Regions from separate parts of the Paenibacillus sp. FSL R7-0302 genome, predicted to be linked through region 2. Evidence: a T-box and tRNA genes for the amino acid it is inferred to sense, from the RefSeq annotation. Region 2 holds a T-box; the other holds one or more tRNA genes.
What was found. A T-box is a leader RNA that pairs with one kind of tRNA and senses whether it is charged. The one in region 2 lies ahead of pheS (phenylalanine--tRNA ligase subunit alpha), so its partner is inferred to be a tRNA-Phe.
Positions count from the first base shown of each region.

Region 1 (14,730 bases), on a different contig from region 2:
GATACCATCTGGTCGATCCGTAAAAATATGAATGAATCCTATGACTTCGTCGAAGGATTCCTGAAGAAGCTGCGTGACAGCAAGACGAATGCGGAGTTCCTGGCCTCCTTCGATGTAGCCGGAGGCAAGGATTCCTCGTCAGCAAGCGGTACGGCCAGCAAAGGCGGCACCTCGAACAGCGGCTCGTCCGCCCGCCGCACCACGCGTCCCAAGGCGCCTTCTGTGCCGACTACCTGAGAATAGATAACAAGAGGAGAATAACATGTATTTGGTATATGCCGACGAACAAGGAAACGTATATGATCATCCCGAGCTGTATGCCCTGGCCCGCAGTGGCGATATGATCGTTGAGATACTGGAGGAAGAGCTGGTTCCGCTGCCTGAGGGGGCCACGCTGGTCGGGCTCCCGAGCACCCGGGCGATTGGGATGAATCCGGAGACCGGCGAGATGCTGCCCCTGCCGGCAGGTTCGCAGGCTGTCGGAGCCTTGCTGCCGCAGGGATACACCCGCCTGTGCCTTCCCGGTTACGTCAAGACAGACAAGACCTACAAGCTTCCGCTCTTCGGATATTCCGCTGTAGTATGGAAGGACGGCGGATTCTATGTGGCGGCTGATCTTACGGATGATCCGGAGCAGTGGAACCCGCTTAACTGTGACCGGGACGATGTGAAGACCGGTGTGGGCGAACTGACTGCCAAGTACCCGGAGAACCGTCTGTATAATCACTTGTCCAACTGCGCGCTGGAGTATGAATGCTTAACCTCGTCCAATACCTTCCTCGGCCGCTGGGAAGGCGCTGTTCCTGTCTCCTACTCCTGCAACGCCGGTTGCTTCGGTTGTATCTCTGAACAGCCCGATGACAGCGGGTTTGTGTCCCCGCAGACACGGATGAACTTCCGTCCGGCAGTGAACGAAGTATCGCAAGTGATGCTGGAGCACCTGAAGACGCCGGAATCCATTGTCAGCTTTGGACAGGGCTGTGAAGGTGAGCCTTCTACGCAGGCGAAGCTGATTATTGAATCTATCCGTGAGGTCCGGTCCATTACCGATATGGGCTATATCAATATCAACACCAATGCCGGCTTAAGCGATCATATCCGCGGCATTGTCGATGCCGGTCTTGATCTGATGCGGGTTAGCACCATCAGCGCACTGGATGACCATTATAACGCCTATTACAAGCCTCGCGGGTATACGCTGGCTAACGTGGAGAAGTCGCTGAAGTACGCTGCCTCACAAGGCGTATACACCTCCATTAACTATTTGATTTTCCCGGGGGTTACAGACCGTGAGGAAGAGATTGAAGCAATGGTGGAGTTCGTGAGACGTACAGATCTTAAGCTCATTCAGATGCGTAATCTCAATATTGACCCGGAGAGCTATCTAGAGCTTATTCCCCCTGCACGGGGAGAGATCCTTGGCATGAAGACCATGCTCGAGATCTTCCGTGAGGAGCTTCCGGAGGTTGTGATCGGCTCCTTCACCCATGTTCCCCCTGCTGAGCTTGCCCGTGCCAAGCGGCGCGGAGTGCAGCTCTAGGCCTTAGGTTTTTTAAGAACGGCTGGCCTATTGCAGAGCCTGGGCTTCACATGCTAGAATGTAGCTTGCGTAATCATATAACTCTAGGCCCGCATGAGGCTTAGGGCGTGAGAGGTGAGATTTCATATGCAAACAACCATTCAACCCAAGTACAATGTAACGAAGGTAACCTGCGCTTGCGGCAACACGTTTGAAGCCGGTTCGACAGTTCAGGAGCTTCGCGTCGAAATTTGCTCAAGCTGTCACCCGTTCTTCACCGGTAAGCAGAAGTTCCTGGATGCCGGCGGCCGTGTGGACAGATTCAAGAAGAAATACGGTGTCTAATATTGCATAGTTGATTTTTGCCTGTCCGTAAGCTATACTTATCTTCGCCGTGCTAGACGGGGAGGTAGCGGTGCCCTGTAACTCGCAATCCGCTGTAGCGAGGTTGAATTCCTGTTAGAGGTGCTGTCGATGTGAGGCCTTGGTTCCTATGGGCTGTGTTGACGGTTGGGTCCTCCGCAATGAGTGCTTGTGAACCTGGTCAGGTCCGGAAGGAAGCAGCCATAAGCGAGTTTGCTCTTGTGCCGGAGGGTGGCCTAGCCCGAGCAGTTTTGTAGGGTTACCGCTTGGATCGCAGCCATCAATAACAGGTGCACGGTTTAAATAAGGATGATGATAGCGTCTTTGCTACAAGCAAAGATGCTTTTTGTTTTTCTGCGTATCCCAGGCAATGAGATATTATTCCCGCTCTGGCTCATATCCTCACCTTTCGGACGGTGAGCCGCTTCTGCTTGGTCAAAGACTTGGGAATATAGTATAATAAATTAGCGACAAATGCCGGAAAGCGGCAGCCTGAGAGAGGGTAATGCATAGTGGAACATATCGCGCTGTACCGTGCCTGGCGGCCGCAGTCGTTTCAAGATATGGTAGGGCAGCAGCATATTATCCAGACGCTGCAGAATGCGATCCGTGAACAGCGGGTTTCGCATGCCTATCTGTTCAGCGGACCGCGGGGAACCGGTAAGACGAGTGCGGCCAAGGTATTGGCCAAGGCAGTCAACTGCGAGCGGGGCCCGGGTCCTGAGCCCTGCAATGAGTGTCCGTCCTGCCTGCGGATTACGGCAGGCAACATCATGGACGTTCAGGAGATAGATGCGGCATCCAACCGGGGCGTTGAAGAGATTCGCGATCTGCGGGATAAGGTGAAATATGCACCTACCGAAGTACGCCGTAAAGTGTATATTATTGATGAAGTGCATATGCTGACAACAGAGGCTTTCAATGCCCTGCTGAAGACGCTCGAAGAGCCTCCGCAGCATGTGATGTTTATACTGGCGACTACCGAGCCGCACAAGCTGCCGGCTACGATTATCTCGCGTTGCCAGCGGTTTGACTTCCGCCGGGTCTCACTGGAGGAACAGACGGGCCGCCTGACCGAGATCTGCCAGAAGGAAGGCATTACAGCAGATGCAGATGCTCTCCAGTATATCGCCCGCCTGTCTGACGGGGGAATGCGGGATGCGCTCAGCATCCTGGATCAGATCTCATCCTTTACAGATGGGAATGTGACCTATCAGCAGGTGCTGGGAATGACCGGGGGCATCCCCTCCGAGCAGTTCGCGCGTCTGGCGAACGCTATTCTTGAGAGTGACATGGGGCAGCTGCTGGAGCTTGTGGAGCAGATGATGCATGAGGGTAAGAGCGCAGATAAGTGCCTTGAGAATCTTTTGTATTACTTCCGCGATTTACTGATGATCAAGATGGTGCCTGGAGCGGATCAGCTAACGGACCGCGTGCTGAATCCGGCAGATTTCCGCGATATGGCTAAGGCCTTTACCCGAGACCGCTTATTCCTGATTGTGGAGACGCTGAGCCGTTATCTGGGAGAGATGAAGTATGCTACACATCCGCAGACCATATTCGAGGTAGCGCTGATGAAGCTGTGCAGCGGTCCGCAGGAGGCTGCTGCTCCGTCTGTAGGCGATCCGGCAGTGAATGCAGCCGCACCTGCAGCTGCGAATGGTTCTCCGCAGGTACAGTCTGGTGAGCTGGATCAGCTCAGAGCGCAGATTACCGCGCTGGAGAAGAAGCTGGAGCAGGCTATTCAAGCTGGCGGGGTTGCCGGCGGCGGACGGGAGCAGGCGCCGCAGCGCACTGCCCCGCCAAGCGCTCCGCGCGTATCCTCGGCCTCTAAGCTTCCCCCGCAGCTGGATAAGTTTATTGCGGGTAAGGACAGTCCTGATTTTAACGCGGTCTATAAGCAGTGGAGTCTTGTTCTTCAGGGTGTGAAGGAAGAGAAGGTCACGGTACATGCGTGGTTTGTGGACGGTGAGCCGGTGGCGGTGATGGAAGATGCCGTGCTGGTTGCCTTCAAGAATACCATTCACCGGGATACTACCGAGAAGCCTGCGAACCGGCAGGTCATCGAGAACGTAATGAATGCCAAGCTGGGTAAGCCATTCCGGCTGGTAACGATGATGATGCGCGACTGGAATGAAGCTGCGACGAAATCCGCGGCTTCGGCCGGAACAGAGGAGCTGCGTCTGGAGCATGAGCACGAGAGCGGCGAAGGCAAGTCCGAACCATGGATTGATGAGGCGATCCAGCTCTTTGGAGAAGACCTTGTTGTCATAAAAGAATAAGGATTCAGCTATCAGCGCGAACAAGCGCATCCCAAAGGAGAGATGATCTATGAATAATATGAACCAAATGATGAAGCAGGTTAAAAAAATGCAGGAGCAGATGCTCAAAGCCCAGGAAGAGCTGGGCAGCAAGACGATTGAAGGTTCTTCCGGCGGCGGCGTGGTTACCGTTCAGGTGAACGGACACAAGAAATTGCTGTCCATTCAGATTAAACCGGAGGTTGTTGATCCGGAGGATATCGAAATGCTGCAGGATCTGGTGATTACTGCTGTTAATGATGCTCTTACCCAGGCAGAAGAGTTGGCGAACAACGATATGGGTAAATTCACAGGCGGAATGAAGATTCCTGGCTTGTTCTAGGCTTACTCCACTCCCTGCCAAAGGAGAACCGATACTTTGTATTATCCAGAACCGCTAGCCAAGCTAATAGAAGCTTTTACACGTTTGCCCGGGATTGGTCCGAAGACAGCTGCCCGGCTGGCCTTTCATGTACTGAACATGAAGGAGGACGAGGTGATTGATTTCGCCAAAGCCCTGGTCAGCGTCAAGCGTAATCTTCATTATTGCTCGGTCTGCTGCAATATAACGGATACCGACCCGTGCCGGATCTGCCAGGACAAAACCCGCGATGCTTCGGTAATCTGTGTGGTTCAGGACTCGAAGGATCTGGTGGCTATCGAACGAACCAAGGAATTTGACGGCTATTATCATGTGCTCCAGGGTGCAATTTCGCCTATGGAAGGCATAGGGCCGGATGATATAAGGCTGAAGGAGCTGCTGACCAGACTCAGCGATGAGCGGGTGAAGGAGCTGATTATGGCTACCAACCCCAACATTGAAGGGGAAGCCACCGCCATGTATATCTCGCGTCTTGTCCGTCCCTTTGAGATCAAGATCACCAGGATAGCCCATGGCTTGCCTGTAGGCGGCGATCTTGAGTATGCGGATGAGGTAACCCTGTCGAAGGCGCTGGAAGGCCGTCGTGAGCTGTTCTGAGTGTTGTGTTGTTGTATTATAAGTGTAGGGAGCCCTCGGGCTCCTTTTTTGTTTCCCGGAGAGCCGCTGATATTCTGCTAAAAGTTGTGCTAAGTCCCCTCTCCCGGTTCTAAGTTTGTCCCTATTCCGATATGTATGAGATTAACGGGTGTGAATCACCGGTTGCATCTGCAGTTATTCATATCTCTTGGGAGGGATTGCAATGGGTTGGTGGAGTGCCAAATGGCTGAGCGGAAATACGGGGAAGGAAAAGGCAGTGGAGATGGAAGAGGAATGGGGCGCGGTGTACCATGAGGTGCGTAAAGCCCAGTCTGAATGGGAGCGGGCCTATCTGATGTTTGATGAGGCTCTCGGCCAGGATCAGATTGACTATGCGATCTATATCCTGGAGGCGGCTGAGCGTAAATATCAGATACACCTTAAGGATGCCAAGCGGCTGGGGCTTAACCGGAGCCAGCTGCAAGTATGAACAGACTGAGTCAGCGAGGAGGAGAACGATGCTAAGAACTGTTGCAATGGGTGTGCTGATTATATCTGCAGCGCTGCTGGTCCTGATTGTATTCAGGAAAAGACTGGGCTGGGCATGGCTGAGCGTATTTGGAACCCATCTTATATTGGCGGCGCTCGGGATTTATATCGTTAATTTCTCAGGAGTTGTAAGTGATCTGCACATTCCGCTTAACCCTACAACCATAGGTGCTGTAACCATTCTTGGGCTGCCGGGAGTGGCGCTGTTATTGGGATTAAAATTAACTTTGTTTTAGAGGTTGACGAAGGCTCCTGATTCATGATACATTAAGTCTCGGCCCTTTGGACAGGAGATCTTCGGATCACTTGCTGGAAGCTAAAGCGAAAAAAGAAATTAAAAAAACGCTTGACTGAAACAAGGGTGCTGTGATATATTATAAAGGTCGCTGCTGAGACAAACATCAACGACAAAAGATGAGACATTGATCTTTGAAAACTGAACAACGAGTGAGTGGGAAATCACTTCGGTGAGATCCAAAATGAGAGAATGTAAATTCTCGTCAGATGTTTCAAAATGAGCAATCGCTCTTTCTAAATACCAATTTGGAGAGTTTGATCCTGGCTCAGGACGAACGCTGGCGGCGTGCCTAATACATGCAAGTCGAGCGGAGTTTGAAAGGAAGCTTGCTTTCTTTCAAACTTAGCGGCGGACGGGTGAGTAACACGTAGGCAACCTGCCCTCAAGCCTGGGATAACTACCGGAAACGGTAGCTAATACCGGATAATTTCTTTCTTCTCCTGAGGAGAGAATGAAAGGCGGAGCAATCTGCTGCTTGGGGATGGGCCTGCGGCGCATTAGCTAGTTGGTGGGGTAACGGCCCACCAAGGCGACGATGCGTAGCCGACCTGAGAGGGTGAACGGCCACACTGGGACTGAGACACGGCCCAGACTCCTACGGGAGGCAGCAGTAGGGAATCTTCCGCAATGGGCGCAAGCCTGACGGAGCAACGCCGCGTGAGTGATGAAGGTTTTCGGATCGTAAAGCTCTGTTGCCAGGGAAGAACGTCCGGTAGAGTAACTGCTACCGGAGTGACGGTACCTGAGAAGAAAGCCCCGGCTAACTACGTGCCAGCAGCCGCGGTAATACGTAGGGGGCAAGCGTTGTCCGGAATTATTGGGCGTAAAGCGCGCGCAGGCGGTTATTTAAGTCTGGTGTTTAAACCTTGGGCTCAACCTGAGGTCGCACTGGAAACTGGGTGACTTGAGTACAGAAGAGGAAAGTGGAATTCCACGTGTAGCGGTGAAATGCGTAGATATGTGGAGGAACACCAGTGGCGAAGGCGACTTTCTGGGCTGTAACTGACGCTGAGGCGCGAAAGCGTGGGGAGCAAACAGGATTAGATACCCTGGTAGTCCACGCCGTAAACGATGAGTGCTAGGTGTTAGGGGTTTCGATACCCTTGGTGCCGAAGTTAACACAGTAAGCACTCCGCCTGGGGAGTACGGTCGCAAGACTGAAACTCAAAGGAATTGACGGGGACCCGCACAAGCAGTGGAGTATGTGGTTTAATTCGAAGCAACGCGAAGAACCTTACCAGGTCTTGACATCCAACTAACGAAGCAGAGATGCATCAGGTGCCCTTCGGGGAAAGTTGAGACAGGTGGTGCATGGTTGTCGTCAGCTCGTGTCGTGAGATGTTGGGTTAAGTCCCGCAACGAGCGCAACCCTTGACTTTAGTTGCCAGCAGGTAAGGCTGGGCACTCTAGAGTGACTGCCGGTGACAAACCGGAGGAAGGTGGGGATGACGTCAAATCATCATGCCCCTTATGACCTGGGCTACACACGTACTACAATGGCCGGTACAACGGGAAGCGAAGCCGCGAGGTGGAGCCAATCCCAGCAAAGCCGGTCTCAGTTCGGATTGCAGGCTGCAACTCGCCTGCATGAAGTCGGAATTGCTAGTAATCGCGGATCAGCATGCCGCGGTGAATACGTTCCCGGGTCTTGTACACACCGCCCGTCACACCACGAGAGTTTACAACACCCGAAGTCGGTGGGGTAACCCGCAAGGGAGCCAGCCGCCGAAGGTGGGGTAGATGATTGGGGTGAAGTCGTAACAAGGTAGCCGTATCGGAAGGTGCGGCTGGATCACCTCCTTTCTATGGAGAATCGTCTTCTGCAATGAGGACATTCAAATCGGAAGCTTCGCTTCCACAATAGAACCTTCGGGTTCGGACACTCACTCGTGTTCAGTTTTGAAAGAGCAAGTCTCTTTCGTATGCGTTTGGTGGCGATAGCGGAGGGGTTCCACACGTACCCATCCCGAACACGACCGTTAAGCCCTCCAGCGCCGATGGTACTTGGACCGAAGGGTCCTGGGAGAGTAGGACGCCGCCAAGCGGACAATCAATTCATTGATTGCTTCACTACTGTAAGTTTTGTTATATGGGCTTTTAGCTCAGTTGGTTAGAGCGCACCTCTGATAAGGGTGAGGTCGGTGGTTCGAGTCCACCAAGGCCCACCATATAACAATCTGAAATTGAATAGTAAGTACCGGGGTCCCCGAAAAGTAATCGGAATTAACCTCGAAGCTACACCTCACTTTTTGGGGTGATTATATGGGGCCATAGCTCAGCTGGGAGAGCGCCTGCCTTGCAAGCAGGAGGTCAGCGGTTCGATCCCGCTTGGCTCCACCAAAACTTCTTTACAACAGTATATGCACATCGTCTGTTATTCCGAACATCACAGTCGTGATTGTTTCATAATAACAGCAACTTGATCCTTGAAAACTGGATACCGAAACGAATTTGCGTTTTAGAACATTCCTTTAAGCTGAACTTGTGTAAACAAGTTTTGAATTAATGGCGATGCTAAGCGGTTTTCCTTAGGGAAAACGCATTGGTTAAGCTACTAAGAGCACACGGAGGATGCCTAGGCGCCAGGAGCCGACGAAGGACGTGGCGAACAACGAAACTGCCTCGGGGAGCTGTAAGCAAGCTTTGATCCGGGGGTGTCCGAATGGGGAAACCCAGCTGTGGTAATTCGCAGTTACTCGTATCTGAATACATAGGATACGCAGAGGCAGACCAGGGGAACTGAAACATCTAAGTACCCTGAGGAAGAGAAAACAATAGTGATTCCGTCAGTAGCGGCGAGCGAACGCGGAACAGCCTAAACCAAGGGGCTTGCCTCTTGGGGTTGTGGGACGTCTCACATGGAGTTACAAAGGAATAGAGTAGGTGAAGAGGTCTGGAAAGGCCCGCGATAGAGGTAAAAGCCCTGTAGCCCAAACTGTGTTCTCTCCGAGACGGATCCCGAGTAGTGCGGGGCACGTGAAACCCCGTATGAATCCAGCAGGACCATCTGCTAAGGCTAAATACTACCTGGCGACCGATAGTGAAACAGTACCGTGAGGGAAAGGTGAAAAGCACCCCGGAAGGGGAGTGAAATAGAACCTGAAACCGTGTGCTTACAAAAAGTCAGAGCCCTCTTTATGGGTGATGGCGTGCCTTTTGTAGAATGAACCGGCGAGTTACGTTTAACATGCAAGGTTAAGGTGAGAAGCCGGAGCCGCAGCGAAAGCGAGTCTGAATAGGGCGACTGAGTATGTGGACGTAGACCCGAAACCGTGTGATCTACCCCTGTCCAGGGTGAAGGTGCGGTAACACGCACTGGAGGCCCGAACCCACGCATGTTGAAAAATGCGGGGATGAGGTGGGGGTAGCGGAGAAATTCCAATCGAACTCGGAGATAGCTGGTTCTCCCCGAAATAGCTTTAGGGCTAGCCTCGGTGAATGGAGTGGTGGAGGTAGAGCACTGATTGGGTGCGGGGCCCGCAAGGGTTACCAAGCTCAGTCAAACTCCGAATGCCATTTACTTCTTGCCGGGAGTCAGACAGTGAGTGCTAAGATCCATTGTCAAAAGGGAAACAGCCCAGACCATCAGCTAAGGTCCCCAAGTGTGTGTTAAGTGGGAAAGGATGTGGAGTTGCACAGACAACCAGGATGTTGGCTTAGAAGCAGCCACCATTGAAAGAGTGCGTAATAGCTCACTGGTCGAGTGACTCTGCGCCGAAAATGTAACGGGGCTAAACACACCACCGAAGCTATGGCTAGATACGTATGTATCTGGGGTAGGGGAGCGTTGTATATACGTTGAAGGTGTACCGTAAGGAGCGCTGGAGAGTATACAAGTGAGAATGCCGGTATGAGTAACGAAAAGATCAGTGAGAATCTGATCCGCCGAAAGCCCAAGGTTTCCTGAGGAAGGCTCGTCCGCTCAGGGTAAGTCGGGACCTAAGGCGAGGCCGACAGGCGTAGTCGAAGGACAACAGTTTGAAATTACTGTACCACCGTAATCCGCTATGAGCGATGGGGTGACGCAGGAGGGTAGTGACGCGGACTGATGGATGTCCGTCTAAGCAGTGAGGCTGGTGTGTAGGCAAATCCGCACATCGTAAGGCTGGGCTGTGATGGGGAGCGAAAATTATAGTAGCGAAGGTCATGATCTCACACTGCCAAGAAAAGCCTCTAGTCAGGAGAAGGTGCCCGTACCGCAAACCGACACAGGTAGGCGAGAAGAGAATTCTAAGGCGCGCGGAAGAACTCTCGTTAAGGAACTCGGCAAAATGACCCCGTAACTTCGGGAGAAGGGGTGCCTCGGTAGGGTGAATAGCCCGAGGGGGCCGCAGTGAAAAGGCCCAAGCGACTGTTTAGCAAAAACACAGGTCTGTGCGAAGCCGCAAGGCGAAGTATACGGGCTGACGCCTGCCCGGTGCTGGAAGGTTAAGGGGAGCGGTTAGGGGTAACCCGAAGCTGTGAACCGAAGCCCCAGTAAACGGCGGCCGTAACTATAACGGTCCTAAGGTAGCGAAATTCCTTGTCAGGTAAATTCTGACCCGCACGAATGGCGTAACGACTTGGGCGCTGTCTCAACGAGAGATCCGGTGAAATTTTAATACCTGTGAAGATGCAGGTTACCCGCGACAAGACGGAAAGACCCCATGGAGCTTTACTGCAGCTTGATATTGAATTTGGGTACGATCTGTACAGGATAGGTGGGAGCCGGTGAGGCAGGAGCGCAAGCTTCTGCGGAGGCGCCGTTGGGATACCACCCTGATCGTATCTAGGTTCTAACCTAGTGCCCTTAGCGGGTACGGGGACCGTGTCAGGCGGGCAGTTTGACTGGGGCGGTCGCCTCCTAAAGAGTAACGGAGGCGTTCAAAGGTTCCCTCAGAATGGTTGGAAATCATTCGCAGAGTGCAAAGGCATAAGGGAGCTTGACTGCGAGACCTACAAGTCGAGCAGGGACGAAAGTCGGACTTAGTGATCCGGTGGTACCGCATGGAAGGGCCATCGCTCAACGGATAAAAGCTACCCTGGGGATAACAGGCTTATCTCCCCCAAGAGTCCACATCGACGGGGAGGTTTGGCACCTCGATGTCGGCTCATCGCATCCTGGGGCTGAAGTAGGTCCCAAGGGTTGGGCTGTTCGCCCATTAAAGCGGTACGCGAGCTGGGTTCAGAACGTCGTGAGACAGTTCGGTCCCTATCTGTCGTGGGCGCAGGAAATTTGAGAGGAGCTGTCCTTAGTACGAGAGGACCGGGATGGACGTACCGCTGGTGCATCAGTTGTTCCGCCAGGAGCATGGCTGAGTAGCTACGTACGGACGGGATAAGCGCTGAAAGCATCTAAGCGTGAAGCCCCCCTCAAGATGAGATTTCCCAATTAGTAAGACCCCTTGAAGACGACGAGGTAGATAGGTTGGAGGTGGAAGTGCAGCAATGCATGGAGCTGACCAATACTAATCGGTCGAGGGCTTATCCAAAAATGCTACAACGCAGATTCGTTTCGGATTCAGTTTTCAGGAATCAATTTCCTGTGCGGATTTACATGGCTACCATTAATTTGGAGAGATACCCAAGTGGCTATAAGGGGACCCTCTGCTAAGGGGTTAGACTGCGTAAGCGGTGCGAGGGTTCGAATCCCTCTCTCTCCGCCATTATAAATCCAATACTTGTAGTGTGGCGGCGTAGCTCAGCTGGCTAGAGCGTACGGTTCATACCCGTGAGGTCGGGGGTTCGATCCCCTCTGCCGCTACCATACATACCCGGAGGCTTAGCTCAGCTGGGAGAGCATCTGCCTTACAAGCAGAGGGTCGGGGGTTCGAACCCCTCAGCCTCCACCATTTTTATGTTCGAATTGTATTGCCTTACACCGTGCCGGTGTAGCTCAACTGGTAGAGCAACTGACTTGTAATCAGTAGGTTGGGGGTTCAAGTCCTCTCGCCGGCACCATTTTTTACAATAAATTGTGGAACCGTGGTGTAGTTGGCCTAACATGCCTGCCTGTCACGCAGGAGATCGCGGGTTCGAATCCCGTCGGTTCCGCCATTTTTAATGGCTTAAGGGATGAGAATTCCCTGGGTTCGTTGAAGCATAGGCATCGTAAGGAATACTTCGCAATCTCGTAACGGAGTGAAGAGTATCCCGCCCTGTTCCGCCATTTTTTTGTTTTTTAGGTTTTTTTTATGGCTCGGTAGCTCAGTCGGTAGAGCAAAGGACTGAAAATCCTTGTGTCGGGGGTTCGATTCCCTCCCGCGCCACCATCATGGAGGCTTAGCGAAGTGGCCAAACGCATCAGACTGTAAATCTGCTCACGTACGTGTTCGGTGGTTCGAATCCATCAGCCTCCATCCCTTTTTAGGAGCCATTAGCTCAGTTGGTAGAGCACCTGACTTTTAATCAGGGTGTCGAAGGTTCGAGTCCTTCATGGCTCATCTTAAGTCAAACGGTCATCACTTTAGGGTGGTGGCCTTTTTTGTATTTTGATACATGATACAAGTATGCTCATAAGCGCAAATTCCGCATTTTACAGCAAAATATGATAAAATAAGCGAAAAAAGCAAAAGTGGTGGAGAATGGTGATGATGGATAGTGAGGGTTTGCGTCAAAAATTGGAGCAACTCACCGGAAAGAGGACCGGAATCAAGCAGCTGGGGAGACAGCATTCCGCTTCACTTTTTGGCATAGGTACGGATAAGGATCAGGAACTGCCGGTCATTCATGAGGGTTATCTCTGGCTTCCCCTCTATGAGAATGATGGCCGTGTTACAGCAGTGTGGGTGGAGACAGAGGGGCTGTCGCCGCTGGAGCTGGAGCTGGTGAATTATGCCGGACGCAATTTTGCGGTAGCGCTGAAGGCAACCGGGTTCAAGGAAGAAGGGGAGATGGAGGCGCGGCAGCTTAGCGGCTGGCTGAATGCCCAACTGGAGCAGGAGAAGGACGATGCGGAGATCCCGGATGAAATCTCACTGAAGGGCCGGCTGTTCGGAGATATGATTCCGTTCATGCTGGTAAGCGAGAATGTTCATAATCCGCAGATGACGTATCGCTCCTTAATGAAGCTGCTGCGCAGTTATTTCGAGAATGATGTATTGCTGGTTCCCCTGCAGGATAAGGAATGGTTAATTTTAGCCCGTAAGGAACTCCTCACAGGCGGAGATGATAAAGAGGATGAGGAAGAGAGTGCTGAGGATCTGCTGTCACAGACTTCTATGGGGCTGCATGAACTGATTGCCAGCGAGTGGGTTGGCGTCTTCCATCTGGCGGTCTCTCCAGCCATTATCCCGGTTAAAGGTCTGACAGGAGCAGTCGCCTTGCTGCGGGAGACCATTATTCTTGGCCGTATCTTCCAGGTAGGCGATTATATTCATCTGCCGTGGGAGCTGCACATGGAGCGGCTGGTTAACAGTATTCCGGATGACCGGCGGAGACAGCTGCTGGGCCAGATCGGTGATTACACGGCGGTACTGGCGGATAAGGAAATGCTGCTGACGCTGGAGAGTTTTTTTGAAATGGACTGCAATGTCAGTGAAACCGCCAAGAAGCTGTACATTCACCGCAACACGCTGCTCTACAGGCTGGACAAGATCAAACAGGAGACGGGGGCCGATGTCCGCAGCTTTGGGGATGCCGCTATTGTGAAGCTTGCCATGTTATTGTATAAAGTGACGAAAAGAAAATAGGTTTTTTGTGAACCTTGCAAATAGCCATGAGGCCGGCTCTGGGGTAAGATAAGTGTACAAGAAAGCGTTTGATTTTCTAATCCAATACTAGACTCGAGGGGGAAATACAATGGCAGGCGTACGTTTAGAGCATATTTTCAAAAAATACCCGGGTTCCGATAAAGCAACAGTAATCGATATCAATCTTGATATTAAAGATAAGGAATTCCTCGTACTGGTTGGTCCTTCCGGTTGCGGTAAATCCACAACCCTGCGTATGATCGCTGGTCTGGAAGAAATCTCTGAAGGTAAAATGTACATTGGTGACCGTGTAGTGAATGACGTTGCTCCTAAAGACCGTGATATCGCGATGGTATTCCAATCCTACGCCTTGTACCCGCACATGAGTGTATATCAGAACATGGCTTTCGGTCTAAAATTGCGCAAAGTGAAGAAAGAAGAAATCGACAAGAAAGTACGCGAAGCAGCGAAAATCCTGGATATCGAGCACTTGCTGGAACGCAAACCTAAGGCACTGTCCGGTGGTCAACGTCAACGTGTCGCTCTAGGCCGCGCAATCGTCCGTGATCCACAAGTCTTCTTGATGGATGAGCCTCTTTCCAACTTGGATGCTAAGCTTCGTGGTCAAATGCGTGCTGAAATCACTAAGCTGGTGAAACGCCTTGAAACTACTTGTATCTATGTAACGCATGACCAGACAGAAGCAATGACGATGGGTGACCGTATCGTAGTTATGTACGATGGTATCATCCAGCAGGCAGCTTCCCCTGAAGAACTGTACAATGAACCTACGAACCTGTTCGTAGCCGGATTTATCGGTTCCCCTACCATGAACTTTATCAACGGTACTCTTTCCGAAGTGAACGGCGCTGTCCGTTTCCGTGCAGAGAACCTTGATGTTGAAGTTCCAGGCGGCAAAGCTACAATCCTGCGTAACAAAGGCTTCATCGGTAAAGATGTAATCATGGGCGTTCGTCCAGAAGACATTCATGAAGAGCCAGTGTTCCTGGAAGCTTCCCCTAACACAATCTTCACTTCGATGGTTGATGTTACGGAAAACCTTGGTCATGAAA
Region 1 is NZ_JBBOWB010000002.1:574,804-589,533, reverse strand. It holds gene rho (transcription termination factor Rho) at 1-237, shown strand, start outside; gene MKY96_RS28240 (radical SAM protein) at 263-1,540, shown strand; gene rpmE (50S ribosomal protein L31) at 1,667-1,864, shown strand; RNA gene ffs (signal recognition particle sRNA large type) at 1,912-2,180, shown strand; gene dnaX (DNA polymerase III subunit gamma/tau) at 2,446-4,164, shown strand; gene MKY96_RS28220 (YbaB/EbfC family nucleoid-associated protein) at 4,214-4,525, shown strand; gene recR (recombination mediator RecR) at 4,562-5,161, shown strand; gene MKY96_RS28210 (DUF2508 family protein) at 5,424-5,630, shown strand; gene MKY96_RS28205 (pro-sigmaK processing inhibitor BofA family protein) at 5,659-5,925, shown strand; rRNA gene MKY96_RS28200 (16S ribosomal RNA) at 6,230-7,790, shown strand; rRNA gene rrf (5S ribosomal RNA) at 7,915-8,031, shown strand; tRNA gene MKY96_RS28190 (tRNA-Ile) at 8,079-8,155, shown strand; tRNA gene MKY96_RS28185 (tRNA-Ala) at 8,252-8,327, shown strand; rRNA gene MKY96_RS28180 (23S ribosomal RNA) at 8,532-11,458, shown strand; tRNA gene MKY96_RS28175 (tRNA-Ser) at 11,541-11,632, shown strand; tRNA gene MKY96_RS28170 (tRNA-Met) at 11,657-11,733, shown strand; tRNA gene MKY96_RS28165 (tRNA-Val) at 11,743-11,818, shown strand; tRNA gene MKY96_RS28160 (tRNA-Thr) at 11,852-11,927, shown strand; tRNA gene MKY96_RS28155 (tRNA-Asp) at 11,946-12,023, shown strand; tRNA gene MKY96_RS28150 (tRNA-Phe) at 12,163-12,238, shown strand; tRNA gene MKY96_RS28145 (tRNA-Tyr) at 12,243-12,325, shown strand; tRNA gene MKY96_RS28140 (tRNA-Lys) at 12,337-12,409, shown strand; gene MKY96_RS28135 (PucR family transcriptional regulator) at 12,575-13,657, shown strand; gene MKY96_RS28130 (ABC transporter ATP-binding protein) at 13,767-14,730, shown strand, end outside.
Region 1: it encodes a tRNA-Phe, which carries the amino acid that the T-box ahead of pheS (phenylalanine--tRNA ligase subunit alpha) is inferred to sense. The anticodon was not compared.

Region 2 (14,730 bases):
TCTTCTCCCCGCCGATGCGGATTTCGCCTTCGTAGGTCCCCGCAGGGTACAGTCCGCTCAGCACCTTCATCAGCGTGGATTTGCCTGCGCCATTCTCTCCGCACAAGGCGTGAATCTCTCCTTGCTTCACCTTGAAGTTCACATGGTCCAGCGCCTTCACACCGGGGAAGCTCTTGCTGATCTCTACCATTTCAAGTACATCCATGCCTGCCGTTCCTCCTTCCTGCCCTCAAGCAGCAAGCAGATGCGGGTTCGCCACTGGCGCCGCATCTGCTTGCCGTACAGGCTGCCCTTATTGTTTCGGCCACTGGTCCTTCGGAACGTTCTTGTACACATCCTCCAGCTTGTGGAAGCCGTCCTTGATCAGCACATCCAGGTTATCCTTGTTGACGGCAAGCGGATCAAGCAGCACGGATGGAACATCAATTTTACCGTTGTTAACAGTCTTATCAGTTGAAATTGTCTCGCCCTTGGCAGCCGCCACCGCCATTTCCGCCGCCTTCGTGGCAATCGCGTTGATCGGCTTGTAGACCGTCATCAGCTGCGTGCCTTCGGCGATGCGCTGTACAGCGGCAAGGTCGGCATCCTGGCCGGATACCGGAATTTTGCCCGCCATCCCCTGCGCCGTAAGCGCCTGAATCGAGCCGCCCGCTGTTCCGTCATTCGCAGCTACCACGCCCTGTACATCATTATTGTTCGCGGTCAGCGCATTCTCCATATTCTTCAGCGCTTCTTCCGGCTTCCAGTCTTTGGAGAACTGGTCGTAGACGATTTTGATATCGCCCTTCTCTTCCAGCGGCTTCAGAATATTCATCGCGCCTTCCTTGAACATGTGGGCATTGTTATCGGTATCCGCACCGCCGATGTAGACGATGTTGCCTTTCGGAGCCTTATCAATGACCGCCTGGGCCTGGAACTCGCCGACACGCACATTATCGAAGGAGATGTAATAATCCACCTCGGAATTGTTAATCAGCCGGTCATAGGCAATGACCTTGATGCCTTCCTTATGCGCTTTATCCACAATCGGAGCGGTCGCCTCCGCATTATGCGCAATCACCACCAGGACATCCACACCCTGCGAGATGAGCTGCTCCGCCTGGCTGAGCTGGGTTGCATCATCTCCGTTCGCCGCCAGCACCTTCACTTCACCGCCAAGCTCCTGTACTTTTGCTGTGAAAATATCCCGGTCCTTCTGCCAGCGCTCCTCCTTCAAGGTATCCATGGACATGCCGATGACAATTTTGTCCCCGTCCTTGGCCGCTCCCGCAGTCTCCTTCTTCTCGTTGTCACCGCTTGAGACCACACCGCAGCCCGCCACCGATGCCGCCAGCACCATCGCCGCCAGCCCGAGGGAAACTATTCTTCCGTATTTTCTCACGATTGCTACGCCCCTTTTCGTCAGCCCTATATTTGATTGCGCTTACAAAAAAAGTGTAGCATGGAAAAACCGCCCCAGGAGCAGTGATTCCCTGCACTTATTTGCCCTCCACCCGCATTCTTGGTCTTGCCTGCTGTAATGTAATTCTCCGCCCCGGCTTTCATAGGATAAACCGGGGCAACAGCACAAAAAAGTCCTTGCTGCGCTCAGCAAGGACCCGGCTTCTCCTGCTGCTGGCGGAATTCGCTTGGCGTCATCCCCGCAGCCTTCTTGAAGACCCGGCTGAAATAATTCGGGTCCTTATAGCCTACTTCATAGCAGATTTCCTTCAGGTTCAGCTGATCCTCAGAGATCAGGCGTTTCGCTTCATTCATCCGCAGCCGTGTGACATAATCGATGAAGGTCTCTCCTTCATGCTGCCGGAATAATTTGCTGAAATAATGCGGGCTAAGGTTCACATATTCAGCCGTTTGCTCCATGGAGATATCCTCTTTATATTTCTGGCTGATATAGAGCAGCGCCCGCTGATGCACATGGGACCGGTGATGCTCCTGCTCCTCCTCCAGGCCATCGATCAGCCGCTCCAGCCAGGCCTCCGCGCTTAATCGCAAAGCATGCGGATCTTCCGCTGCATTCAGCGAAGCCAGCAGCTCCGCACCGGCCGTGGAGTGAACGCCTCTGGCCAGGAACAGCAGCAGGCCGGTTACCTCCCCGCGCACGGCGGACAGCGGCTGCTCCCCTCCCTGCTCGAAGGAGTCATACAGCAGGCTGAAGCGCTGGGCGGCCTCCTGCTTGCTGCGCTGGAGCAGGGCGGTAAGCAGCTTCTTCTCTTCATCCAGAGAGACCGCCGTCTGCCCCGAGCTCTGGATCATATCATCATAATGGTGCACACCGAATGAATGCTGGTGGTCCGCACATACGCGGACGGCTTCGCGGTAGGAACGGCTAAGCCCGTCCCAGCCTTCACGGATCGAGCCGATCCCGACGCCAAGGGGCAGGCCGAAGCGCTCCCGGGTATAGGTGCGGAGCCGCTCTCCCCAGTCCAGCGAGCTGACGCGCTGGGAATATCCGGTCCTCCCCGGCGGCAAGGGAATGAACAGCGCCAGCTGATGCCCGGCCAGCGGTCCGGCGAGGCAGCCCAGTCCTGTTTTGGCAAACTGCTTGATCGCCTCATAGATCTCCCGCTTGGACTGCCGGAATGTCTCCCAGCCCGTCTCCCCATGCCGGGGGAATGACAGGACCATTGCGTAGCCCTTGCTGAAGTGCAGCTCCAGCAGCCCGGCCAGCTGCTCCGGCTCCAGATCCTGCACATGCTCCAGCATCAGCATCAGGGTCAGCTCATTCTCGGCCAGCGGCAGCAGATGGGCCAGCTTTTCCTGGAGCTCCAGCTGTTCATTCCTGCGCGCCCGCGCCTCCTCTATGACCGCCATCAGCTTCCTCAGCACCTCCGCAACCTCTTCCCGCCGGGCCGGCTTCAGCAGATAGTCGCGCACACCCAGCAGCAGCCCCTCCTTGGCATACGCGAAGTAGTCATGGGCCGTAATCATCACAATCTGCGCCGCCGGTAGCTTCTCCCGGATCTGCCGCACCGCCTCCAGCCCCTGAATTCCGGGCATCTTAATATCCATGAAAATCATATCCGGCCGGTGCTCCTCTGCCAGCTGAATCGCTTTCCGCCCGTTCCCCGCATGCAGGAATTCGAATTTGTCCGGGATCAGATGCCGGATCATCAGCTCCAGCCCCTCCCGCTCCAGTGCTTCATCATCTGCGATCAGCAGCTTGTACATCGTTATCGCTTCCCCCTTCACTTCAGGTGAGTGCCTCTAGGCCGAGGTCCGGAAGGGCAGCCGGAACAGCACCGCCGTCCCCTGCCCTTCACTGCTGTTGATCTCGATGAGCTGCTGGCCGTCGAAGAATAAATGCAGTCTTTTAAAAACATTATGTGTCCCAAGCCCGGTAGACTGGCCCTTGCCGCTGGAATGCGGCGCCTCCTGCTGAATCGATCCCATCAGCCGGGCTACCGTCTCGCGATTCATACCCGCTCCGTTATCGCTAATCACAATCTCCACCTGCCCGCTGCGGTAACGGATGGACAGCGTAAGTATAGCCCCCTCCTCCATCTGCTCCAGACCGTGAACGAAGGCATTCTCGAAGATCGGCTGCAGCGTCAGACACGGCACCATCCCGTCCATCGCCTCCTCATCAATCTCCATCTCAAAAGCAATCCGGTCCCGGAAGCGGGCCCGCTGGATGTTGATATACTCGTTCACATGCTCGACCTCCTCGCGCAGCGGAACGGCCTGGTCCAGCTTTTGCAGATTATAGCGGAGCAGACGCGAGACGGATACGGTCAGATCACTGGTTCTCGCCGCCCCTTCAAGATACGCAAGCTTGGCGATGGAATTCAGTGTGTTGAACAGGAAATGCGGATTGATCTGGCTCTGCAGCATTTTCAGCTCCAGCTCCTTGACCAGCCGGTCCTTCTCCGCACTCTTGATGTTCTCCTTCATCAGCTCCTGGATATTATCGATCATCCCGTTAAACGCGCGGCACAGTATGCTGATCTCATCGTTACCCGCGCTCTCCGGCGCCTTGGTATCCATCCGTCCCTTCGAGATTTGCTTGGCCGTTGCCACCAGGCGGCGGATCGGTCCGGTAATGCTGCCGGACAGCCAGACCGCCATACAGATGCTAAGCAGCGCCGCGGTAATCACCAGCAGACTGCCCATCCGGTTCAGCTTCGCTGTCGTGGACATAATCTCGGCGTAGATCGGCTTATATTGGTCCAGCTCCAGATCGACCAGCTCCTGGGCCTCCTCGCGGATGAACCTTTGTGTCTGCTCCGCCTCGATATAGGCACCTGCCAGCGAATTCGCATCCTGTCCGTCAATCTCCGTGATCATCTGGCCCGCCTGCTCGACAAAAGTATCTATAAGGTGGCTGTAGTTCATCAGCGGAAGGCCGCTTCCCCCGATGGTATTCATCCCGTCCAGCCTGCTGCGCAGCTCCAGCACCGCGCCCAGATGCTTCTCCACCTCCGGGAAGCTGTCTGTATCCACCTGCATAATGAAGCGGTTCAAGGAGCGCATATTCTCGCCGACCTCATAGGATACCTCCTTATACAGCATGATCCGGTTCATCATCAGGTGGTAGCTCTCCTGCACATTCTTCCCGCTCTGGAACAGTACGAAGGAGACCGAGCTCATCAGCAGCACCAGCAGCGGAATGCAGATCAGCAGCTTCAGGCGGATACTCATAGGCTCTCTCCCTCCTGCACATTGGTCTTATCCAGCACCTTCACACCGGTATAGTACCTGGGCTGTAACTCAGCACCATTAAAATGCTCATGGAGCAGCCGGACCGCCATATTCCCCATCAGGTAGGGCTGCTGCGCAACAGTCGCTGTGATCGCTCCCCGGCTGATGGCATCCAGCGTCTCCGCCTGATTATCGAAGCCGATAATGGTCAGCGGCCCGCGCTTCAGGCTCCTCGATGCCTGCAAGACTCCCAGCGCGTCCGTTGAACTGGTCCCGACCATGACATCGATCTCCGGATGATACCGTAGCATATCTGCCGCCTGCTGGATCGCCTCCATATGCGAGATGTTGGAGCTGCGGACATCGACAATCTCCATGCCGCCGTAGTCCTTCACGATGTTCTTCAGCCCGTCCAGACGCTGAAGCTGGTTCTTGGCCAGCTCGCTGCCGATGATTACGCCTATTTTGCCTTTTCCGCCGGTCGTCTTCACTACCATGCGCCCCAGCGCCTCACCGGCAGCTACATTGTCAGTGCCCACATAGGCCAGTCTCCGGCTGGCCGGAGCATCCGTGTCAATCGTGATCACCGGAATCCCCCGGTTCACGGCCTTATCAATCACCGGCGTGAACTTCTCGTCGTTGAGCCCCTGGACGATGATGGCATCCACCTGGGCGGCAATCGCTTTTTCCAGCAGGCTGATCTGCTCCTCCATGTTATTGCGCACCGGTCCCGTGAATTCGATCTCTATCCCGTATTTCGCTGCGGCCTCCGCCGCCCCCTTCTCGACCATCTCCCAGTACGGGTGGTACCGCTCCTGCTCGATCAGCACAATATGATATCCGGGCTTGTCCTGACTGGGCTGGCCGCTTAATTCCTTGACAATATTGCCCATCCGGGCAGAATGGCGCGCGAAGCCTATAAACAAATATGACAACAGTATAAAAAGCACAATAACCCCAGCGCCGCTAACCCATTTCTTATCCATCCCGTTCACCTCAACCAACATCCTACCCCGGGTTGTAACCGGTTGCAATACTTATTATGTCAAGGGCACTTGTGCTCTTCATTGCAGCCTGGGCTCGCCAAGTGTTGCATTTTTTGCAGGATTCCTACCGGATTGCAGCATGAGAACGCCTAATGTTGCACATTTTGCAGGAATGTTACCGGTGGAGCGGGTCATTGCCTAAGATATGTTGCATTATAGGCAGGATTTCCCGCAATTTGCTGCCTCAGAGGTACAAATGTTGTATTTAGTGCAGGATTGGTGCAATACTTCACTTCAGCCAACTTTAGAGCAGCAGCCCTCCCTTGCAGTCCCCCTAATAGGAGGCCGCCCCCTGTCCCTGTACAGCAGAAAAAGCCGTTCTAAGCATTCCTGCTTACAACAGCTCTTCCTGTGATGCATCCGCCATTCAACTGTCCTGTTCGATCAGTTGAATCCATTCATTATATTCACTCTGCAGCTTGGCATATTCCGCCTGCAAGCTGCGATGCTCCTGGGACAGCTTCTCCATCTCCCCCTGCTGCAGCTCGAACTGGGCCTGAACGAGCCGCAGCTGGCCTTGGACCATCTCATAGCTCTCGCCGATTTCATCCAGCTGCTGCGCCGCCTCAGTGCGCGAGCGGCTGACTGCTTCCGCCTGAGCCTCGGCTTCCCCGGCCTCCTGCTGCCAGATCTCAATCTCCTCTCGCAGCTGTGCCTCCTGCTCGTTCCACTGCTGCTCGCGCTGCTGAAGCTCCTCAACTTTCTGCTTCCAGGTAGCTTCGTACTCCCGGGTCTCACGGAGTGCTTCCTGCTGCTCCGCCGCCGCAGCGGCAGCTTCACGGCCTGCCTCGTATAGCTCTTCCATTCGCCGCACAGCTTCCTCGCCTTCAGCTTCCAGCAGCTCGCAGCGTTCCTTCAGCTGCTCCCCGTCCTGCAGAATCTCGTCGTACTGCGCGATCAGCTCCTCGTAACGGCCGCGCAGCGCTGCCAGTTCCTTGCGGGCTGCTTCTGCCGCCTCCTGCTGAACGGTAAGCTCCTGCTCCGCTTCGGCACGAAGCCGCGCTTCCTGATCAAGCTGCTGAACCATGCCGTCTGCCTGTCCGCGCAGGGTCTCCACTTCGCGCTGCAGTGCTGCCGACTTCTCCCCTTCTTCCAGAAGCTTCATCTCCAGCTCGCCGATATCCTCCATATGCTTGTTCGCACGTTCCTGCCAGGAAGCAGCCTCCTCGGCCGTCCGGTCGAATTCGACCTGCGTCCGGCTGAGCTGGTCCGCGGTCTCCCGCAGAGATGTGCGCAGTGCTGCCGCTTCTTCCTGCGTCAGCTCATAACGCTGGCGGAGCCCTTCCAGCTCATCGTTCAGCTGATTGCCAAGCTCCGTAGCGGTGTGCAGCTCCTCAAGCGCCGTGCTCAGCTTGTCTGCGGTCTCACGCAGCGATGTGCGTAGAGCTGCCGCCTCTTCCTGCGTCAGCTCATAACGCTGGCGGAGCCCTTCCAGTTCATCGTTCAGCAGATTGCCAAGCTCCGTAGCAGTGTGCAGCTCCTCAAGCGCCGTGCTCAGCTTGTCCGCCGTCTCCTGCAGCGCGCCGCGCAGCTCTGCCGCTTCGCTCTCTACAGCCCCATAGCGCTGGCGAGCTTCCTCCAGCTCGGCGCTATGCTGCTGCGCCCCCTCTGCCGCGAGCCGCAGCTCCTCCCCGAGCTGCTCCTCCCGCTTCAGCACAGCTTCGTACTGCGCCAGCAGCGTCAGCCGCGCATCGCGTTCGCCCTTCAGCCCGGCCTCCGCCGCCCGCAGCCGGGACTGGAGCTGCCCGGTTCCGCCGCGCAGCTCGCCAAGCTGCTTCTCCAGCTCCTGAAGCTGCTGCTTGTGCCGGTGCTCCTGCGTCCCCTGGGACTGCCGCAGCTCCTTGTTCTTGGCCAGCTCCTTCTCGAGCGCTTCCCGTTCCCCGGTAAGCTCACTCGTGAGCGCGGCCTTGGTATCAGCCAGCTCCTTGCTGAGCGTGGAGCGGATCTCCACGATCTCGCTGCCCATCGACTCCCGCGTCTCATGCAGCTCCTGCTCCAGGGCAGACAACGTCTCTGTCTTCTCGCGGATCAGCGTCTCGCGCAGCTGCTCCAATTCCTGCTGATGGGCAGACTTCAACTCTTCCAGCTGCTGCAGCCGCATGGCTTCTGCGGCTTCCAGCTCCTGCCGCGCCGCCTCACGGCTTGCAGCCTGCTCTGCTTCATGACCTTGGCGCAGCGCCTTAAGCTCTTCCTCGCGTGCCTTCAGCTCCTGCACTAGCTGCTCGCGGGCGGCGGCCGCAGCCTGCTTCTCTTCCTCCAGCAGCTGGGCTTGCAGCTGCCGCTCCTGCTCTTGCTGCTCCAGATGCCTTGAGCGTTCTTCTTCGGCAGCGGCAATCAGCCGCGCCGCCTCTTCCTTCGCTGCCGCTTCCAGCTTCTCATATTCTTCCTGCTGTTCACGCTGCGCTTCCTGAAGGCGTGACACCTCTACTCGCAGCTCGGTACGTTCACCGGTCAGCATATTCAGCTCATTCTTGAAATCCTGAACCTGGATTGCCTGCTCTGCCATATGTACAGCTGTAAGCACCGCAATCCGCGGCGTATCCAGTCTGGAATGTGATTTCGATATTGCACGCATATGCTCATCGACATGACGGGCGACCTGCTTCATATATTCTGTGCTGCTTCCGACAAGCTTGTAGGAAGTTCCGTATATCTCCACGGCGACACGGGTCCGGTCCATAGCCACAGTTGTGCCCTCCTTTGTATGTGTGCGGATTCTAAGTTGGTTTCTTTGCTCTTACTCCTATTGTAGCGTGATTTCCTGACCTTTGGCAAAAGCACGCGTCCACTGCATTTATTTGCATGTTCCTCCGCACTTCACAAGGGTACAGAAAAGCCGCAGCGAATCTCTGTTTCTAAATGGATTCGCTGCGGCTTTGCACAATTCCTGCTATTTTCTTAATTCTGCACCAAAAGTTTGTTCAAGCGCTGAGACCACTTTGTCATGCACTTCCACAACTTCTTCGTCTGTCAGCGTATGCTCGGTATGGCGGTACAGGAGCGACAGGGCAACACTCTTCTTGCCCGCCTCCATTTTGCCTCCTGTGTAGATATCGAATACCTGCACATTCTGCAGCAATGTGCCGCCATGCTCACGGATCGCCGCGATCAGGTCGCCTGCCGGAACCGCGTCATCCACTACCACCGCAATGTCCCGCTCCATGCCCGGGAAGCGGTGAAGCTCGCTGTACTGCAGCTGGGCGCGTGCCGCATCATAGAGAGGCTGCAGCAGAACTTCAGATACGTACGTATCCTCCAGATCCATCCGGCGCTGCAGCTCAGGATGAAGCTGCCCCATCGAACCGATCTTCACACGGCCCTCTGCCTGAAGCAGATAGATGGAAGCGGAGCGTCCCGGATGATAGCCTTCAGGCGCATCCCCTTCGTAGACTACGCGATCCGTAAGGCCCAGATGCGCAAATACAGTCTCCAGCCCACCCTTAAGGTCGAAGAAATCCACCGGCTCAGCAGTCACGTTCCACTGCTTGGCTGCACGCGTACCGCTCAGCAGCAGTCCCAGTACCGGCAGCTCACTCGGCTGGCGGGTAAGGACTTCTTCCTCCGTGAAGAAGACGTTGCCGATTTCGAATAACGCCAGATCGCCTTGGCGGCGGTTCGTATTGTAGAGGGCAATTTCCAGCAGCTGCGGCAGCAGGCTGGTACGCAGCACGCTGCGCTCCTCGCTCATCGGCATCGCCAGCTTCACAGACTGCCTGCCTTCCGCCAGGATCGGGAAGAGCTTGGTCTGCTCCGGCTGGATGAAGGAATAGCCCATAACCTCCTGATACCCGCCGAGCGAGAGCAGGCGTCGCAGTTCACGGCGCAGGGACTGCTGTCTGGTAAGCGCGCCCGGCGTCGTAGTGCCTTCGATCAGGGTGGTCGGAATGTTGTCGTAGCCGTACAAGCGGGCGATCTCTTCTATCAGATCCACATCCTGGGTAATGTCTCCGCGCCGTGTCGGAACCTCGACCTCGACGATTCCCTGGGCCGCATCACCACACTTGAAGTGCAGACGTCCGAACAAGGTTTTCACTTCCAGCAGCGACAGCTCCGTGCCAAGATAGCGGTTCAGCTTCTCCAGCGATAAGTGCAGCACCTTCTCCTGACCAGCGATACTGCCGGCCTGAACAATTCCTTCATGCACCATTCCTCCGGCATACTGGGCAATCAGGGCAGCCGCACGGTTAAGTGCAGGGATGACTGCATTCGGGTCGACTTCCTTCTCGAACCGCTGGGATGCTTCCGAGCGCAGACCCAGCTGACGCGAGGTCTTGCGTACTGTTCCGCCATCGAATCTGGCTGATTCCAGTACGATATTAACGGTGTCTGCGGTAACCTCTGTAGACAGTCCGCCCATCACTCCGGCCAGGCCAATGGCACCTGAGCCATCTGCAATCACCAGCATCTGCGGCTCCAGCTTGCGCTCTTGTCCGTCAAGGGTAACCAGTCCTTCCCCTTCATGGGCAAACCGTACACCGATGGTTCCGCCCTGGACCTGCCCGCCGTCAAATGCATGCAGCGGCTGTCCGTATTCCAGCATCACATAGTTGGTGATGTCTACGATATTGTTAATCGGACGTACCCCGGCCGCCATCAGGCGGTTCTGAATCCACAGCGGGGACGGCGCGGTCTTCACTCCGGCAATATAACGCACGGCGTAATGGCTGCAGAATGCCTCGTCCTCAATGGTAACCGTGATGGAGTCCGCAGCCTTCCCGCCCGTTTCCACGAGCTCTGCCGCCGGATCAGCCAGCTTCAGCTCACGGCCCAGCACTGCACTTACTTCATAAGCGGCACCGATCATGCTCAGGCAGTCGGAACGGTTCGGCGTCAGGTCGAAATCAAGGATTTCGTCATTCAGACCCAGCAGCTTGAGAATATCCTGGCCCACCTCGGTCTGCTCCGGCAGCACGAGAATGCCCTCCTGCAGCTCTTTGGGCAGCAGCTTGTCGTTCAGGCCCAGCTCTTTGGCCGAGCAGATCATCCCCTGCGACAGCACGCCGCGCAGCTTGGCTTTTTTGATCTCCAGGCCCGGCAGCTTGGCGCCTACCAGCGCGACCGGAACCTTCTGGCCCGCTGCGACATTCTTAGCTCCGCAGACAATCTGCAGATCCTCACCCTGCCCTGCATCGACGATACAGATGTTCAGCTTATCGGCGTCCGGGTGCTTCTCCTTGGATTTCACGTAGCCGGTCACAATCCCGGAAATCCCTTTGTTGCGGCGTTCTACTCCGTCAATCTCAATGCCGGCGGTGGTGATTTTATCCGCCAGCTCATCTGCGGTCACCCCTTCCAGCGATATATAATCGGCCAGCCAGGCGGTTGATACTTTCATAATCGCACACTTCCTTTTTGTTTCAGATGTATTGATCTCCATGCCGGCCTGCGCCGGGGCGCGGAAGCGGATATAAACAAGCCCACGTCAACTTCGCGCAACAAAATTCTGCATTGCAGTGTTCCTACAGAGAATATTTGGACTTCCGGCCGCTGTTAGGATTGAATTTCCTGATTACACTGCTGGCCGCAGTAGAAATCCAATCCTAAAGGCGGACGCTACCGCTCCTCCAGTTCCAAAATTCCCCTCCGGTCCTTCAATCGCAGTCATTTAATTAGCACTGCCGTCATCCCTCCGGCTTAACAATATCCGTCCCGCCCCCGCACACACCCGCCAAATCCCTAAATACCCTTGAATTGCTTCACAAAGCCCATATCATTCGTGTAGAAGTAACGGATGTCATCAATACCATATTTCAGCATCGCGATCCGCTCAGCGCCCATGCCGAACGCGAAGCCGCTGTATTCTTCTGGATCATATCCGCCCATCCGCAGCACATTCGGGTGCACCATACCGGCACCGAGAATCTCCAGCCAGCCGCTCTGCTTGCAGAGACGGCAGCCTTCGCCGCCGCATTTGAAGCAGCTTACATCCACCTCAACGCTAGGCTCGGTGAACGGGAAGAAGCTTGGGCGCAGGCGGATGCCCGCCGCGGGCCCGAACATCTCCTTGGTGAACTGCTGCAGGGTACCCTTCAGGTCACTCATGCGGATATTGCGGCCGATCACCAGGCCTTCAATCTGGTGGAACTGGAAGGAGTGGGTCGCATCGTCGTCGTCACGGCGGAACACCTTGCCCGGACAGATGACCTTGACCGGACTCTCCCCGTTCATGGCCTGCATGGTACGCACCTGTACCGGCGAGGTCTGGGTACGCATCAGAATATCTTCCGTGATATAGAAGGAATCCTGCATGTCGCGGGCCGGATGGTTCTTCGGCAGGTTCAGCGCCTCGAAGTTATAATAATCCGTCTCCACTTCCGGTCCTTCTGCAACCTGGAAGCCCATGCCGATGAAAATATCCTCGATCTCCTGGATCACCCGGCTCAGCGGATGAATGCCGCCCTGCGGCAGGCCGCGGCCCGGCAGGGTTACATCGACCTTCTCCGCATTCAGACGGCTCTCTGTCTCCTGCTGCTGGAACAGCTCCTGCTTGGCGCCGATCACCTCTTCAATGGCGCTGCGCACCAGATTGGCCACCTGGCCGATCACCGGACGCTCCTCCGCGCTTAGTCCGCCCATACCGCGCAGAACCTCTGTCAGCTCGCCTTTTTTGCCAAGGTATTTGACACGAAGGTCATTCAGAATCTGCGGATCGTTTACCGCCTGCAGCTTCGTCAGCGCCTCAGCCTTCAGTGCTTCCAATTTGTCTTTCATGGCTTGTACTGCCCCCTCAAATCTCATATTGTTCAACAAAAAAAGGCCTTTCCTCCCGGTAAAGGGACGAAAAGACCGTGGTACCACCCTTGTTAGACGGCCGTACGCTTCCCTTAAGAGCAATATTCCCTCTTTCGGTGCGGCAAAGACCTGTCTCACTTTATACAGAAATAACGGTCTGCGGCCGGTCCCCCCTACTAGCGCTCTTCAAGCACATTCAGGGAACTGCTCCGGAGTGAACTTCGGCAGCTCTGCTCTCTTAGAAACGCTCTCAATCTGCGGCGCTTCCTCCCTGTAAGCCAGGCACTGCGTACTCTTCTCCATCATTGCATGTATGCGGATTATAACCTCTGCACTTCGATCCTCCACTTGGGAAGATATACCCATCTATTATATGCAAAAACAGCCCGTTTGACAAGCCTCGCACATTCCGCTTATTTTTTATCTTCTTTTAAGCTCCCTTTAAGCTTCAGCGCGGTTTGACGGCTTTTTTTTCAGCGGACATTCAGTCAATGTTGATATTTTCCCTTAAGAGATCATACAAGGAGGAAATTACATGCTTACACGAAAAAAAGCATTTGTTCTGCTGCTGCTCAGCACATTTGCCGCAAGTCAAACCGCAGGCAGCACGGGAACCACGGCCTATGCCGCTTCATCCGGTTCAACGGCTGCCACAGCAGCAAGCGCGGTCACGGAAGTCTCCACACTTAACGGTCTAAGTGCGCTCAAGCTCGGCACCGCGCTTCAGGTGAAGCTGAGCCATGTAGGGATTCAGAGCCAAACCGGCGGTAATATTCTCACCTACACGCTTACCTATACCAACACTGCCGGCAGCAGCGTCAATCTGGCGGACTATTTCTCCAAAGTTGTAACTGCGGGCGGCAGCATCATTAAGGGAATTCCGGTCAGCGCAGACAGTGCGGTCAAGAAAATCCCTGCTAAACAAAGCACCAGTCTTACATACTATGCGAATATTGGAACTGCCGCCTCAGTCAAAGGACTCAAAATCAACATCTACGGCTGGAATTTCAGCGCCGCTAATTATGAACAGCGTATAGGCACGTTCACGATTCCTTCCAATTACTCACTGTCTTCCCTGATAGGGGAGACCCGAAAGGTCGAACTCGGCGGTATTACAGCCGGCACCAAAGCCGAATCCGTGCAAATCTACAAATATAACAGCAAAGTCTATGCCAAGGTCGGGCTTAGCCTAACCAATCTGGGTAACAAAGTGCTTACAGATCCGGGCTATACCTTGTACCTGAAATCCTTGGGCGGCTCTGTCTTCACGCTTACGCTGGATGACAGCAGCCCCGAATTCAAGCTCCAGCCTCAGGAGAAGAGGACGCTCTATTATATGACCGAGATCCCTTCTTACATGAATGTCAGCAAGCTGACGCTACAGATCGCCAAGCTGGATGAAGGACTCAAGCTGTACCTGCCTGTCTCTTCCTACGCACTTCCGGCTGCGGTAACCGCAGATTTCACCGTAGCGGCGGGCTACACCAAGAAGGTCTCCATCGGCAGCAATACGGTGGACATGCAGCTGCTGAAGGCAAATGTGCATGCGGATAACGGGAACGGTGTCTGGAGCTATCAGCTCCGGGTGAAGAATACCGGCAGCACAGCGGTCACTTTGCCTGCTTATGAGCTTAACGTCAAGTCGGCGGAAGGCTATAGCTTCCCGGTGACGGCCACTGCCTTGAGCAGCCTGACCCTGAAGCCGCTGGAAGAGAAGCTGATTGAGCTGAGCGCGAATGTTCCGCTGGAGCTGGCTCAGAATTCTCTGGAGCTGCAAATGATTGCTCCTGCGGCCAGCGCGGATAAAGTAACGCTGCCTGTGGCCTATTTCCGCATCCCTTACACGCCGGAGAGCCAGATTCATCTCGCTGCCGAGACCAGCGTAACCAATACCTATGGTACCTTCGCTGTCTCTCTGGACTCCCTGCTGCGTCTGCCTTGGGGCAGCGAGGATCTGGTACAGGCTGTACTAACGATACGCAATGCAACGTCCAAGACCATTACTTTGCCTGCTTTTACAGGAATACTCCTGGTGGATCAGAAGGATCTCAGCTCCTCTTCGCAGACTTATACGGACAACAGCTCTTCAGTCCTTGCCCCTGGTGCCAGCACTCAAATAACGGTTCAAGGCCATATTCCATACACTCTGGATTTCAGGCTAGTCAAGCTCATCCTCCAGGAGACCAAGGGTACAGAAGTGTCGCAATTCCTCTCTCTCAGTACAAGCGACAGTACCGTTAAGAGTGTAGCTCCGCTGGCTGCAGGGGAAGCCTTCAAGATCACAGCCACCGGCAAAAAAGCCACCGTGAAGGAA
Region 2 is NZ_JBBOWB010000001.1:4,616,032-4,630,761, forward strand. It holds gene MKY96_RS19965 (xylose ABC transporter ATP-binding protein) at 1-205, opposite strand, end outside; gene xylF (D-xylose ABC transporter substrate-binding protein) at 293-1,339, opposite strand; gene MKY96_RS19975 (helix-turn-helix domain-containing protein) at 1,588-3,168, opposite strand; gene MKY96_RS19980 (sensor histidine kinase) at 3,205-4,638, opposite strand; gene MKY96_RS19985 (sugar-binding protein) at 4,635-5,624, opposite strand; gene MKY96_RS19990 (hypothetical protein) at 6,052-8,370, opposite strand; gene pheT (phenylalanine--tRNA ligase subunit beta) at 8,575-11,019, opposite strand; gene pheS (phenylalanine--tRNA ligase subunit alpha) at 11,361-12,395, opposite strand; T-box leader at 12,455-12,731, opposite strand; gene MKY96_RS20005 (hypothetical protein) at 12,952-14,730, shown strand, end outside.